Regions from separate parts of the Streptomyces sp. NBC_00104 genome, predicted to be linked through region 2. Evidence: riboswitches for the same ligand, from Rfam matches in the RefSeq annotation. Region 2 holds a riboswitch; each other region holds the start of a gene.

Region 1 (4,174 bases), 1.5 Mb from region 2:
CCACGCGCTGGTGGCAGCGGAAGAGCGTCACGTACGGGGCGCTGATAGGACTGCTCGGGATCTCCGGGCTCGTCATCCTCGCGCTCGTCCGTGAACAGACCGGCACGGAGGGGTTTCTCGTCGGGCTGGGGCTCTCGGTGCTGCCCGTGCCGTTGCTCATGGCCGCGTTCCGGTGGCTGGACCGGGTGGAGCCCGGGCCCTGGAGGAACCTGGTGTTCGCGTTCGCCTGGGGGGCGTGCGCGGCGGCGCTGATAGCCATCGTGGCGAACAGTTTCGCGACCCGGTGGATAGCCACGGCGACCGCGGACCCCTCGCATGCCGACACCCTGGGGGCCACCGTCATAGCGCCCGTGGTGGAGGAGACCGCCAAGGCCGCGGCCGTCCTGCTCGTCTTCCTGTTCAGGAGGCGGGACTTCACCGGGATCGTGGACGGGGTGGTGATCGCGGGGTTCACCGCGACCGGGTTCGCGTTCACCGAGAACATCCTGTATCTGGGGACCGCGTTCGGGACGGATCAGCTCAGCGGAGGGAGTGGGCTGGCGTCGGTCACCGCGGCGACGTTCTTCGTGCGGGTGATCATGTCGCCGTTCGCGCATCCCTTGTTCACCGTGCTGACGGGGATCGGGTTCGGGGTGGCGGCGTTCTCCGCGGAGTGGCAGCGGGGGCGGCGGGTGCTCGTGCCCGTGGGCGGGCTGTTGCTCGCCATGGGGATGCACGCGGTCTGGAACGGGTCCGCGACGTTCGGGGAGTACGGGTTCTTCGCGGTGTACGCGGCGTTCATGGTGCCGGCGTTCGGGTTGCTGACGTGGTTGGTGATCTGGGCTCGGCAGCGGGAGTTGCGGACCGTGCGGGAGGAGCTGCCGGCGTACGCGGCCGCGGGGTGGCTGACGCCGGCCGAGCCGTATGTGCTGGGGTCGATGCGGGCTCGGCGGGTGGCGCGGGAGTATGCGGCGCACCACTTCGGGAAGGCGGGGGCTCGGTCGGTCGCGGAGTACCAGGCGTACGCGACGAGGTTGGCGTTCCTCCGGAACCGGGGGCGACGGGGTCGGGCCGGGGGCGACTTCGCGCTGCGGGAGCGGGAGTTGCTGTTCGAGCTGTGGCGCAGGCGGGAGTTGGCCCGCCCGGCCCTGGGGTACGCGGGGCGGGAGGCCGGACCGAAGCACGGGTACGGCGGGTACGGGTACGGATACGGATACGGCGGATACGGATACGGCGGGTACGGCGGGTACGGGTCCGCCTATCCGCAGCCGGTGGTTCACGGGATGGCTCCGTATCCCTCGTACAACCCGTATCGGTACTAGCGGTATCGGCAGCGGGAGCCGTAGCGGTTCGCGGGCTGCCGGTGCGTGGCGTGGTCGGGGCCGTGCCGGTGTGTCCCCCGTCGCCTGGCGCCAGGTGCCTCCTGCGGTAGGGACGCCCGCCCCGCCGCCGCACCGTACTGTCGCTCCCCCGGCATGACGAACGCCGCGTAATCCCCGTGGGGTTACGCGGCGTCGTGGTCTCCGCGGGCGGGTGCGAGGCCCGGCGGGAGTGGTCGCTGGTTCTGCCCGGCTACGGGGTGAGGCCCTTGCTGCGCAGCCACGCCGCCGGGTCGATGCCGCTGGCGGAGCCGCCCGGGTGGACCTCCATGTGGAGGTGGGCGCCGGTGACGTTGCCGGTGGCGCCGACGCGGCCGATGACGTCGCCGGTGGCGACCTTCTGGCCGACACTGACGCCGATGGAGGACTGGTGGGCGTACCAGATCTCGGTGCCGTCATCGAGGGTGAGGACGGTCTTGTAGCCGTAGGAGCCCTCGTAGCCGGCCTGCGTGATGGTGCCGCTGTGGACGGCCTTGATGAGGGTGCCGGTGGGGGCCGCGAAGTCGAGGCCGGTGTGGTAGCCGGAGGACCAGTAGGGGCCCGCCTGGCCGAAGGTCGAGGTGAGGGTGTACGAGGAGGTGGGAAGCGTGAACTGCTTGGCGAGGGCGGCGAGGCGCTCGGCCTCCTTCTTCGCCGCGGCCTCCTCCTCCGCCTTCTTCTTGGCGGCGGCTTCCTTCGCCTCGGCTTCCCTCTTCTCCTGGGCGGCCTGCTCGGCGGCCTTGTCCGCGGCGGCGGTCTGGGCGGCCTCGGCGGCGGCCTTGTCGAAGGCCTCCTGCTGGGACTCGGCCTGCGCCATGATGCGGGCGCGCAGCGCCTCGCCGGCGTCCGCGGTGCCCTGCTCGGTGTCGGCGGTGGTCAGGCCGGCACTGCTGAGCGGGGTGGTGGAGGCCTGGGGCTCCGGCTCGTCGGGCTTCTCGTCCTCGAAGACCGAGCCGACGTTCGGCATGTCGGGCAGCGATATGGACACCGGGGCCTTGCCGGACTGCGCGCTGGCCATGCCGGCGCCGCCGACGGCGGCTATGACACCGACGCCGAGAACCGTGGAGCTGCGGGCCAGTCCGCCACGGGCGAGTCCACCGCGCGGCTTGGCGACGCGGTGCCGACCGCGAACGGGGCGCAGGGTCTCCTCGCTGGGATTCCACTCCTGCCAGGGGCCCTCGTTGTCGCTGTTGTAGCTGCCGTAGCCGAACGTCTGGCTCTCGCCGTCTCGTTGGCTCGGTACGAACGGGGCTTCGGTCGCGGACCGGTTCGACGCCACGTGGGCGTGCTCCTTCCTTCCTCCTCGCCTACCGGGTTAGCTGACGGGTTCGGAGCAGGAAGGTCTCCTACGCGCGTAAACCAGTCGTGCGTACTGCCACGACGGCTTCCGTGCGATTCACCCCAGGGTGGTGGTTCCCCGGTTCCCTTGCGGGATTCGGCGCGTGAGCACGGAGCCGTCTCTTGTGACGGCTGGGACGACCGCGCTGCGTTATCGAACGTTAATAGACGCGAGTACTCCATTCCAAGCTGTTCTTAATGATCGTTCCGGCTTTCGCGCTGGACTTTACGGGTCATGAGGGGCGTAAAACGGGCGAGTTGACCTTTCCTCAGGAGTAACAAATGGCCTGACGGTACGTCAGTTGTTATACGGAGGACGGTCGGACGGACACGCTCGGTGATATCGAGCGGGAGAGATGTGAGAGGGGCGTGTGCGACGTCAGGGACGGCGGACCGCGAGGAGGGCCATGTCGTCCGTCGTGCGGCCACCCGTGTGACGGCGTACCTCTTCCGCGAGGGCCGTCAACAGGGCACGCGGGGCGGAGAAGGTGCGTCCGGACAGGCGCTCGGCCGGGTCGTAGAAGGCGCCGCGCGCGTCCCGCGCCTCGGAGAGGCCGTCGGTGTAGAAGAGCAGCGTGGCGCCGGGCGGGAATCCGGTCTCCTCCGCGCGGTCGGGCCAGGTGCCCAGGTCGTCCATGCCGAGGGGAAGCGCGGGCTGCGGGGCTTCCAGGGCGCACAGAACGCCGTCGGCGTACAGCAGCAGGGGGGACGGGTGGCCCCGGTTGACGATCCGGGCACGGCCGGCGCCGTGCGGGAACTCCGCCAGGACGGCCGTCACGAACCCCTCGTGCTCCACCGTCGCGTCCCGTCGCGCGGCCTCGCGGCGCGTGGCCTCCCGGGCCAGCGCCCGTTCCAGGCGCTGGGCGACCGCTTCGAGCGTCGACTCCTGCTCGGCCGCCTCCCGGAACGCGCCGATCAGCACGGCCACCGCCGACACCGCCCCCAGCCCCTTGCCCCGCACATCGCCGACGATCAGCCGTACGCCGTGGGGCGAGTCCTGCACCGCGTACAGATCGCCCCCGATCGACGCCCCGGCCTGCGCCGCCTCGTACCGCGCGGCGATCTCCAGTCCGCCGATCCGCTCCTGCGGCACCGGCAGTACGGCGCGCTGCGCCGCCTCGGCGATCTCACGGGCGGTGGCGAGCCGGGCGTCGCTGCGGCGCACGAGGCGGTTGATCAGTACGGCCAGTACGGCGACGGTGGCCACCGTGGCGATCTCGGTGATCGCGTCCACGCTGCTCGTGTCGCCGTAGTAGAGGCGTACGGCGGTGATGCCGGCGATCGAGGCGAGCCCGGTGACCACCGTGCCGTGCAGCGAGAAGAGCGGGGCCGCCACCAGGGGCGCTGCGGTGAAGAAGGGGACCGCCGTGAACTCGCGCGGGGTGAAGTGGTCGTAGAAGAGGCCCGTGGCGATCAGCAGGGCGGGCAGGACGCGAACGAGCGCGCGGGCATACGAGAACCGCCGCCCACCCGGCTCCCGCACACCCCTCCACTCCCAC
Region 2 (4,174 bases):
CCTGCTCGAATTCCAGGGCGACGGCGGCGAGTTCCTGGAGGTTCTCGATGCGGGTCTCGTCCTGCGGGTCGGTGGAGGCCTGCAACTCGGCCAGATAGCCGGTGCGTTCGAGGACCGCCTCCAGGATCGTGGCCGGTCCGGCGCCGGACTCGACGACGGTCCGCAGGTCCTCCATCAGCGTGTTGAACCGCTTGACGGCGTTCGTCGACCGGGCCGCCATGCCGTACGCCTCGTCGACGCGCTTCAGGGCCTGCGGGAAGCTGATCTTCTCGCGCTGCGACAGGGCGTCGATCATGGCCTCGGCGCGGTCGCCGATGCCGCGCTTGGGCACGTTGAGGATGCGGCGCAGCGGGACGGAGTCCTCCGGGTTGGCCAGGACGCGCAGATACGCGAGGACGTCCCGGACCTCCTTGCGCTCGTAGAAGCGGACGCCGCCGACGACCTTGTAGGGCAGGCCGACGCGGATGAACACCTCTTCGAAGACTCGGGACTGGGCGTTCGTGCGGTAGAAGACGGCGACGTCTCCGGCCTTCGCGTCGCCCGCGTCCGTCAGTCGGTCTATCTCGTCGGCGACGAACTGTGCCTCGTCGTGCTCGGTGTCGGCGACATAGCCGGTGATCTGCGCGCCCGCGCCCGCGTTGGTCCACAGGTTCTTGGGGCGGCGGGACTCGTTGCGCTCGATGACCGCGTTGGCCGCGCTCAGGATGGTCTGGGTGGAGCGGTAGTTCTGCTCCAGCAGGATCGTCGTCGCGTCCGGGTAGTCCTCCTCGAACTGGAGGATGTTGCGGATGGTCGCACCGCGGAAGGCGTAGATCGACTGGTCGGCGTCACCCACGACGCAGAGCTCGGCGGGGGGTACGTCCCACTCGGCGGGCGGTACGTCGACGGGGTGCTCGGAGGTGCCGACCAGCTCTCTGACCAGGGCGTACTGGGCGTGGTTGGTGTCCTGGTACTCGTCGACGAGGACGTGCCGGAAGCGGCGGCGGTAGTGCTCGGCGACATCCGGGAAGGCGCGCAGCAGATTGACCGTCGTCATGATCAGGTCGTCGAAGTCGAGCGCGTTCGCCTCGCGGAGGCGGGACTGGTAGAGCGCGTAGGCCTGGGCGAGGGTCTTCTCGAAGCCGTCGGTGGCCTGGGCGGCGAAGTCCTCCTCGTCGATCAGCTCGTTCTTCAGGTTCGAGATCTTGGCGCTGAAGGACTTGGGCGGGAAGCGCTTGGGATCGAGGTCCAGATCACGGCAGACGAGCGCCATCAGCCGCTTGCTGTCGGCGGCGTCGTAGATCGAGAAGGAGGACGTGAAGCCGAGCTTCTTCGACTCGCGCCGGAGGATCCGTACGCACGCGCTGTGGAAGGTCATGACCCACATCGCGTGGGCGCGCGGTCCGACGAGCTGCTCGACGCGCTCCTTCATCTCGCCGGCGGCCTTGTTGGTGAAGGTGATCGCGAGGATCTGGCCCGGGTGGACATGCCGCTCGCCGAGCAGGTGCGCGATGCGGTGGGTGAGCACCCGGGTCTTGCCGGAGCCGGCGCCGGCCACGATGAGCAGGGGCGAGCCCGCGTGGACCACGGCCGCGCGCTGGTTCTCGTTCAGCCCGTCCAGGAGCGCCGCCGCGTCCAGGGCCGGGCGGGGGGCGCCGCCGCGGTAGTACGCGTCCCGGTCCGGCGGCACGTCGAACTTCCCGCCGAACAGATCGTCCGGAAGCGGCTCCGGTACGTGATCGTCCTCGGGCGGTGGCGGGGGCTCCTCCGCGTGGCCGCGGGGGGCCTGGAGGTCCGCCAGGAAGCTGTCGTCAAAGAGGCTGCTCATCGCTCTCCGAGTCTAGGCGCCGCCACCGACAGCGGGAGGCCGCCCCGGGAAGTCCACCCGCACCACTCACCGCGATCACCCCACGACGGTGAGCGATCGAGCGTACCGCCTGTCGCGTCGAAGAGGCTAAGGTCACGAAAACGTATCGGACATTTCGAACATCAACCTTCACACGGGCCACACGAGTTGGCTAACTTTTTCTTTAGGCCGTACGACCCAACCGGCGAACGTCGCCGGGCCGCACAGCCTCCGCCGAGTCCGGTACGCCTCCCGTGGCAGCCGGAGCCGGGGACCCACCGACCTCTGGGGTGAATCGACCCGCCCGCCGCACGCGGCGAGGGTCGTAGGGCAAACCTTCCGAAGCTTGCGCCCGAACCCGACAGCTAACTCGGTAGGCGGACTACGGAAGGAGACGCCGAACCATGGCGCCGCACCGCAAGCCGCGTCCTGCCGGCACACGCGTGGGCATACGCACCCCCGCTCTCGCCACGGCCGCCCTCACCTCCGTGGCCCTGCTCTCCCAGACGGCCACCGCCGCGCCGGCGACCGACGACAGGCCGAGCCTGGAGGAAGTCGAGAAGAAGGTCGACGACCTCTACCGCCAGGCCGGGTCGGCGACCGAGAACTACAACGCGGCCAAGGAGAAGACGACCAAGCAGAAGAAGAAGGTCGACACCCTCCTCGACGACGTCGCCAAACGCACGGAGAAGCTGAACGGCGCGCGAGAGGAACTGGGTTCGTTCGCCGCGGCCCAGTACCGCACGGGTGCGGCCACCCCCGACCAGGCCTCGCTGCTCCTGGCGGACAACCCGCAGGACTACTTCGACCAGAACCAGCTGATGGACCGCTTGACGGACCGCCAGAAGGGCGCCGTCGACGCGTATGTCACGCAGCAGGCCGAGGCGGCGGAGCAGCGCCGGGAGGCGAGCGACAGCCTCGAGCAGCTCACCGAGTCGCAGAACGCCCTCAAGACCAGCAAGGCCAAGGTCCAGGCGAAGCTCGCCGAGGCCCGCGAACTGCTCTCCACCCTCACCGCCCAGGAGAAGGCCCGGCTCGCCGCGATCGAACAGCGCGAGCAGGAGGAGGCCGACCGCAAGGCGGAGGAACTCGCGCGGCAACAGGCGGCGCAGGCGTCGGTCCAGGAGGCCCAGGGGACCCAGGGGACCCAGGAGGAGACCTCCACCGGCGCGGAGACGCCCACCGGCACCACCGAGACCGCCGCCCCGGCCGAGGACTCCACCTACGCCTCGAAGGCCACCAAGGCCATCGCCTTCGCCCGCGCGCAGATCGGCAAGCCGTACGTCTGGGGCGCCACCGGCCCCGGCTCCTACGACTGCTCCGGCCTCACCCAGGCCGCCTGGAAGGCCGCCGGCGTCGACCTCCCCCGCACCACCTACGACCAGGTCAACGCGGGCACCACCGTCTCCCTCGCCAACGCCAGGCCCGGCGACCTGATCTTCTTCTACGACAACATCGGCCACGTCGGCCTCTACATCGGCAACGGCATGATGATCCACGCCCCGAAGCCGGGGACGTACGTCCGCGAGGAGTCGGTCTTCTACGACGGGGAGTCGTCGATCCACAGCGTGGTGCGCCCGGCGTAGCAGGCGGGACGGCCAGGTCCGTTCCGGCGGCTCCACCATGTGCGGTGTCTCCCGCCGGTACCGGTTCACGGCGGCCCACGCCGCGTCGGGTTCCGCGGCGAGCTTGGCGCGGGCGGTGGTGAGCCGGTCCACGGGCACGAGGCCGGCGTCCCCCAGAACCGCCACCGGGGCCCCAGGGGAACGGCCGGTGCGCGACAGAGCGATCGCCTTGGACGCGGCGGCGACCCCCGCCGCACCCCCCAGGGCCCATCGCACCCTTCGCCGACGCCCCCGCCGCTCGGCGGCCCAGCCGCCGACCTGCCGGGGCGCCCCGTCCTCGGACAGGACGGTGAACAGCTGTGCCAGCGCACAACCGACCAGGACTCCGAAGGCCGGCCCGTCGGGACCGGCGGCACGGACGGCCGGCACCGTCAGAACGATCAGCGGCAATCGCACCCCCGGCACCAGCCACCGGGGCGCATGCGTCGCCGCCATGCGCCACCACAGCAGCAGTGCGTCGTCCGCGCTGCCCAGGACGCGGGTCACGACCTCCGGCCAGTGCCGCCGGTCCTCGGACCGCCGGCCCCGGCGGTCGTCGTCGCGCCAGAGCTCGAAGTTCGCGGTCGGATCGGCGTTCTCCAGGACGCGCCAGGTGACCTCGTCCACCCCGGGGAAGCGTCTACGGTCGAGGAGTTCGGCCGGATCACGGCGTTCGTACGCGCTCAGTGCCAGCACCAGGATCAACGGCGAGGACAGGGCCCGGGCCAGCGGGCCGTCGCGATCG
Region 3 (4,174 bases), 5.3 Mb from region 2:
CCGCGCCGCCTCGACCAGACGGCCCAGCTGCCGGGCCATGATCTCGGGACCGCCCACCTCGCGCCGGAGAACGCCCTCGTCGAGCACGGCGCTCAGCTCCATCGGCGGGTTCCCGCGCAGCACCTCCTGCCGCGCGAGCCGTACTTCCACGAGCGCGTCGAGTTTGTCGTCTTCCAGCCCCTCCACCGCGGCCCGCGTCACCGCCCGCGCGTACTCGGGGATCTGCAGCAGCCCCGGCACCACCGAGGTCTCCAGCGTCCGCATCCCCCCGGCCTGCGACTCCAGACTGATGAAGTCCCGGTACGTCGGCGGCAGTACGCCCCGGTACGCATGCCACCAGTTGTGCCGCCCGCCGCCGTCCTCGGAGCCCGCCAACGCCAGGAGCAGCTCCCGTAACTCCGTGTCGTCGATTCCGTACGCGTCCAGCAGCTTGCGGACGTCCGCGGGCTTCACCCCGCTGGCGCCCGTCTCGATCCGGCTCACCTTGGACTGGTGCCAGCCCACGCGATGGGCCGCCTCGATACTGGTGAGCGCGGAACGGGTGCGCAGTACACGCAACTCGGCGCCGAGCTTGCGGCGGCGGACCGCCGGACCGTACTGCATGGGTTTCTCCTTCCGTCCGGCGCGCGAAGTCGGGGTGACGACAGAGGATGGACGAAGGCCCCACCCGAATACGGTCGGCCGTCGGATAGTTCACCGCTTCGAGCGACAGATATATGCATATCTTGGTGGATCGCCACCCGTGACAGCCCAGGTAGTGGCAGTCTGGCGCGAAGCACCAGTCCGGGACCGTAGTCGAACCATCCGCTCCCTGTCGGACACCGGTCCCGTGGGAAAGGGACGTCTCGCCATGGCAGATCACCTGGAAGCATCCGTCACTCTGCCGAGCGATCCCGCCTCGGTGTCCGCCGCCCGGAACTACGTCGCCAGTGTGCTCGCCGAATGGGGCCTGCCGGGCGACACGGACACCGCGGACACCGTGCGCCTGATCGTGTCCGAACTCGCCACCAACGCCGTCCAGCACACGCTCGGTCAGTCGCCCACCTTCACCGTGGACATGGCACTCGACCGGGACGAGCACCTGCGCATCGGCGTCACCGACAGTCATCCACGCTTTCCCAAACGGCTGCCGGCCGCCGTCCAGCAGGACAACGGCCGGGGCATGGTCATCATCCGCTGGCTGACCGCCGAGTGCGGCGGCAGGCTGAGCGTCAGACCCACACGGGAGGGCGGCAAGACGGTGGCGATCGAACTTCCTTGGACGGCCCCCGTGCAGCCGGTCGGGGCAGGCGGTCCGCAGGAGACCTGACAGGGCTCTCCACTGGCGACCGCGTCGTCCGTTCGGCAGAGTGCCACGTCCGGGGTTTCGGTGTTCTGCTGGAAGAGCGAGCGGGGCAGGGCGGCCGGGGCGGTGCAGAGCGCCGCCGCGAGGACCGCCGGCACCAGGGTGGTGACGTAGGTGGCGCGCTGGACGGAGTCCAGGTCCGGGAAGCGCGGAGTGAAGGCCGGCGTCGGCAGGAACGCGAAGAGGACCTCTCCCCCGGTCTGGGGGACCCGCAACTCCTGGAGCAGCTCGGAGAGTCGCGGTCGGCGCGTTCGAGGGGTGTCTCGTCGCGTGCGGGGCGGGTGCGTGCGTCGGCCACGGACGAGCGGGTAACCAGAAAGGCCCGTCGCACGCCCGTCGGGGGCGGCGGAGAGATCCGCCGCCCCCGACGGTGGGTCAGCGGACCCGGCCGTACCAGACGTTCTTCGTCCAGAGCTTCTGCAGCCGGACGACGTCACCCGTCTTCGGCGAGTGCCAGATCTTTCCCTTCCCCGCGTAGATACCGACGTGGTAGACGCTCGATCCCGAGTGGAAGAAGACGAGGTCTCCGAGCTTGCGGCTGCTCGCGGAGATGTGCTTCGTCTTGTTGTACTGCTGCTGAGCAGTACGGGGCAGCTTCTTGCCCGCCTTCTTGAACGAGTAGAGCGTCAGCCCTGAGCAGTCGAACCTGCCCGGGCCCGTGGCGCCGTACTTGTAAGGGGAGCCCTTCTTGGAAGCCGCGACCTTGAGTGCCTTCGACGCCACGGTGGCGGCCTCGGCGTCGGATGCGACGCCCGGTACCACGATGCTGCCGCTCACTGCGGCGATGGTGAGAGCCGAGGCCGTGCCGGCCCGGGTCAACAGCGACGGGACACGATTCAGCGCAGACATGCGCAACCCTTCGTCAGCCGCCTGTGAAGGATGACCTGTCGGATTCGGGCTGACAAAGTTGCCCGGCCGCTGACGCGGCTTCACCCCAAGGGCTGCTCGGCGCGGTCATGGCTTGACCGTTCCGGCGACCCGTCGTGCCTGGGTCCTCCACTCCTGCCGATGCACTCCTGTCGACCGGTCATCCGGGCGGCGGCAGGACTCGGCGTCCACCCGGATCGCCCCGCCGCTGCGGCGGGGGCTTGTCGTCAGGAAGGGATCTTGACGCACGAACGTCCGAAAATCCCAACGGAACCATGGATTTGTGGTCTTACTCACCACTCACCCGTTCGGGTGGACAGAATGATTTCGGCTGTTGTGTCCACGTGTTCGAGGAGGTCCGCACCAGCACCGGAACAGTGCATTCCGACCGCGTAGCGGGCGCGTTGTGCAACTTCACAGGTCCTCACGACGTATGGGCCGATGGGTCGATCGCGGTAGGCCGTCCGGAGGGCGCGAAGCCCGGGCCGGACGCCCCGTCAGTAGTACGGAGAGCGGCCCGGGATCGGTTCAGGCGGGCCAGTCCTCCGGCTCCGGGGGTAGCGCCACCAGGCCCGTCCGCCGCTTTCCGTCGAGGACCCGCAGGGCGCGCGCGAGCGTCGGGGCGTGCACCTCGTTCTCCCCGCGCCTGTGCATCAGTTCGAGCGCGTCGCGCAGAGCGGTCGCCTTGGCGACGAGCGCCTGCGCCGCACGCAACCCGCGGTACGTGTCGCCCGGGCGCGCCGGATTGATCCGGCCGACCAGGTCGACCACGTCCAGGTAACGGTCGATCAGCTCCGCCTCGGCGCGCGTGAGCGCGGGCAGCGGCGGCAGTTCGGGTGGGAGCATCGGTGGCTCACCTCGCGCCGGGGAGCGTGGGCGAGGTCCTGCGGCTCGGGATCACCCGGTCCGCCAGGCCGTACTCCACCGCCGCCTCGGCGTCGAGGAACTTGTCCCGCTCGATGTCGGCACTGATCCGCTCGGGGCTCTGGCCCGTGTGCCGGACGAGCATCTCCTCCAGCTTCCGGCGGTTGCGCATCAGCTCCTCGGCCCGGATCGCCAGATCGCTCGCCTGTCCCTCGATCCGGTCGGCCACCGCCGGTTGGTGGATCAGTACGCGTGCCCCCGGCAGCATGAACCGCTTGCCCGGTGTGCCCGCCGCCAGCAGCACCGCGGCGGCCGACCCCGCCTGTCCCAGACAGATGGTCTCCACGTCACAGGTGACGAACCGGATCGTGTCGTAGAGCGCTGTCATCGCGCTGAACGAGCCGCCCGGCGAGTTGATGTACAGCGAGATGTCGCGGTCCGGCGACTGGTACTCGAGGTGCATGAACTGCGCCATCACGTCGTTCGCCGACGTGTCGTCGATCTGCGTCCCGAGGAACACGATCCGTTCTTCCAGCAACTTCGAGTACGGATCCATCGTTCGGTGACCCGCACTGGTGCGCTCGGTGAACTCGGGCAGCACATGACGGGCCGAGGGTCGGTTCGCGGGCATGGGGCGCGCCTCCTCTGATCGATTTCTGTACAGAATGTACAGGACGTACGAGGCGATGAGGAGGGGAGTCGAAGGAAGAGGAAAAGGACGGAGCCCCGGACCGAGGTGGTCCGGGGCTCCGAGGAGTGCGGGGCGGGGAACTCAGTTGATGGCCACGGGGGCGGGTCTGCCCGAGAAGGTGATCGGGGGCCAGCCCTTCGAGACCGCGATCGCGGACAGGGCGCTCGCGATCTCGGCGGGCGTGACGACATTCTCCGCTGGTGGCGTGTCGCCGTTCCATCCGGAGATCTCCAACGTGAACCCGATCTTCAGGTAGTAGTAGGCATCCTCGTCCTCCACGCTCAGACTGGAATTCCCCGAGAACTCGGTGCCGGGCGGGAACTCCACCGCTGCCGCCTCGCTCTCGGCGCTCGCGCCCACCGCGGTGCTCGCGCCCACCGTCGAAGCCGCCTGCGCCGTCCCGCCCG

What was found. A riboswitch is a leader RNA that binds a small molecule or an ion and turns the genes downstream of it on or off. The one in region 2 is predicted to bind cyclic di-AMP.
Region 1: linked by a shared signal. The riboswitch ahead of OG272_RS23925 (M23 family metallopeptidase) and the one ahead of OG272_RS30645 (NlpC/P60 family protein) in region 2 are both predicted to bind cyclic di-AMP.
Region 3: linked by a shared signal. The riboswitch ahead of OG272_RS07240 (C40 family peptidase) and the one ahead of OG272_RS30645 (NlpC/P60 family protein) in region 2 are both predicted to bind cyclic di-AMP.

What each region holds. Positions count from the first base shown of each region.
Region 1 is NZ_CP108215.1:5,433,346-5,437,519, forward strand. Features, by position in the region: gene OG272_RS23920 (PrsW family intramembrane metalloprotease) at 1-1,301, shown strand, start outside; gene OG272_RS23925 (M23 family metallopeptidase) at 1,552-2,616, opposite strand; cyclic di-AMP (ydaO/yuaA leader) riboswitch at 2,627-2,788, opposite strand; gene OG272_RS23930 (PP2C family protein-serine/threonine phosphatase) at 3,055-4,174, opposite strand, start outside.
Region 2 is NZ_CP108215.1:6,960,558-6,964,731, reverse strand. Features, by position in the region: gene pcrA (DNA helicase PcrA) at 1-1,807, opposite strand, end outside; cyclic di-AMP (ydaO/yuaA leader) riboswitch at 2,048-2,221, shown strand; gene OG272_RS30645 (NlpC/P60 family protein) at 2,230-3,411, shown strand.
Region 3 is NZ_CP108215.1:1,687,047-1,691,220, reverse strand. Features, by position in the region: gene OG272_RS07255 (helix-turn-helix transcriptional regulator) at 1-603, opposite strand, end outside; gene OG272_RS07250 (ATP-binding protein) at 851-1,309, shown strand; partial or broken gene OG272_RS07245 (DUF6328 family protein) at 1,366-1,643, opposite strand; gene OG272_RS07240 (C40 family peptidase) at 1,721-2,194, opposite strand; cyclic di-AMP (ydaO/yuaA leader) riboswitch at 2,198-2,409, opposite strand; gene OG272_RS07235 (hypothetical protein) at 2,741-3,058, opposite strand; gene OG272_RS07230 (ATP-dependent Clp protease proteolytic subunit) at 3,066-3,707, opposite strand; gene OG272_RS07225 (hypothetical protein) at 3,849-4,174, opposite strand, start outside.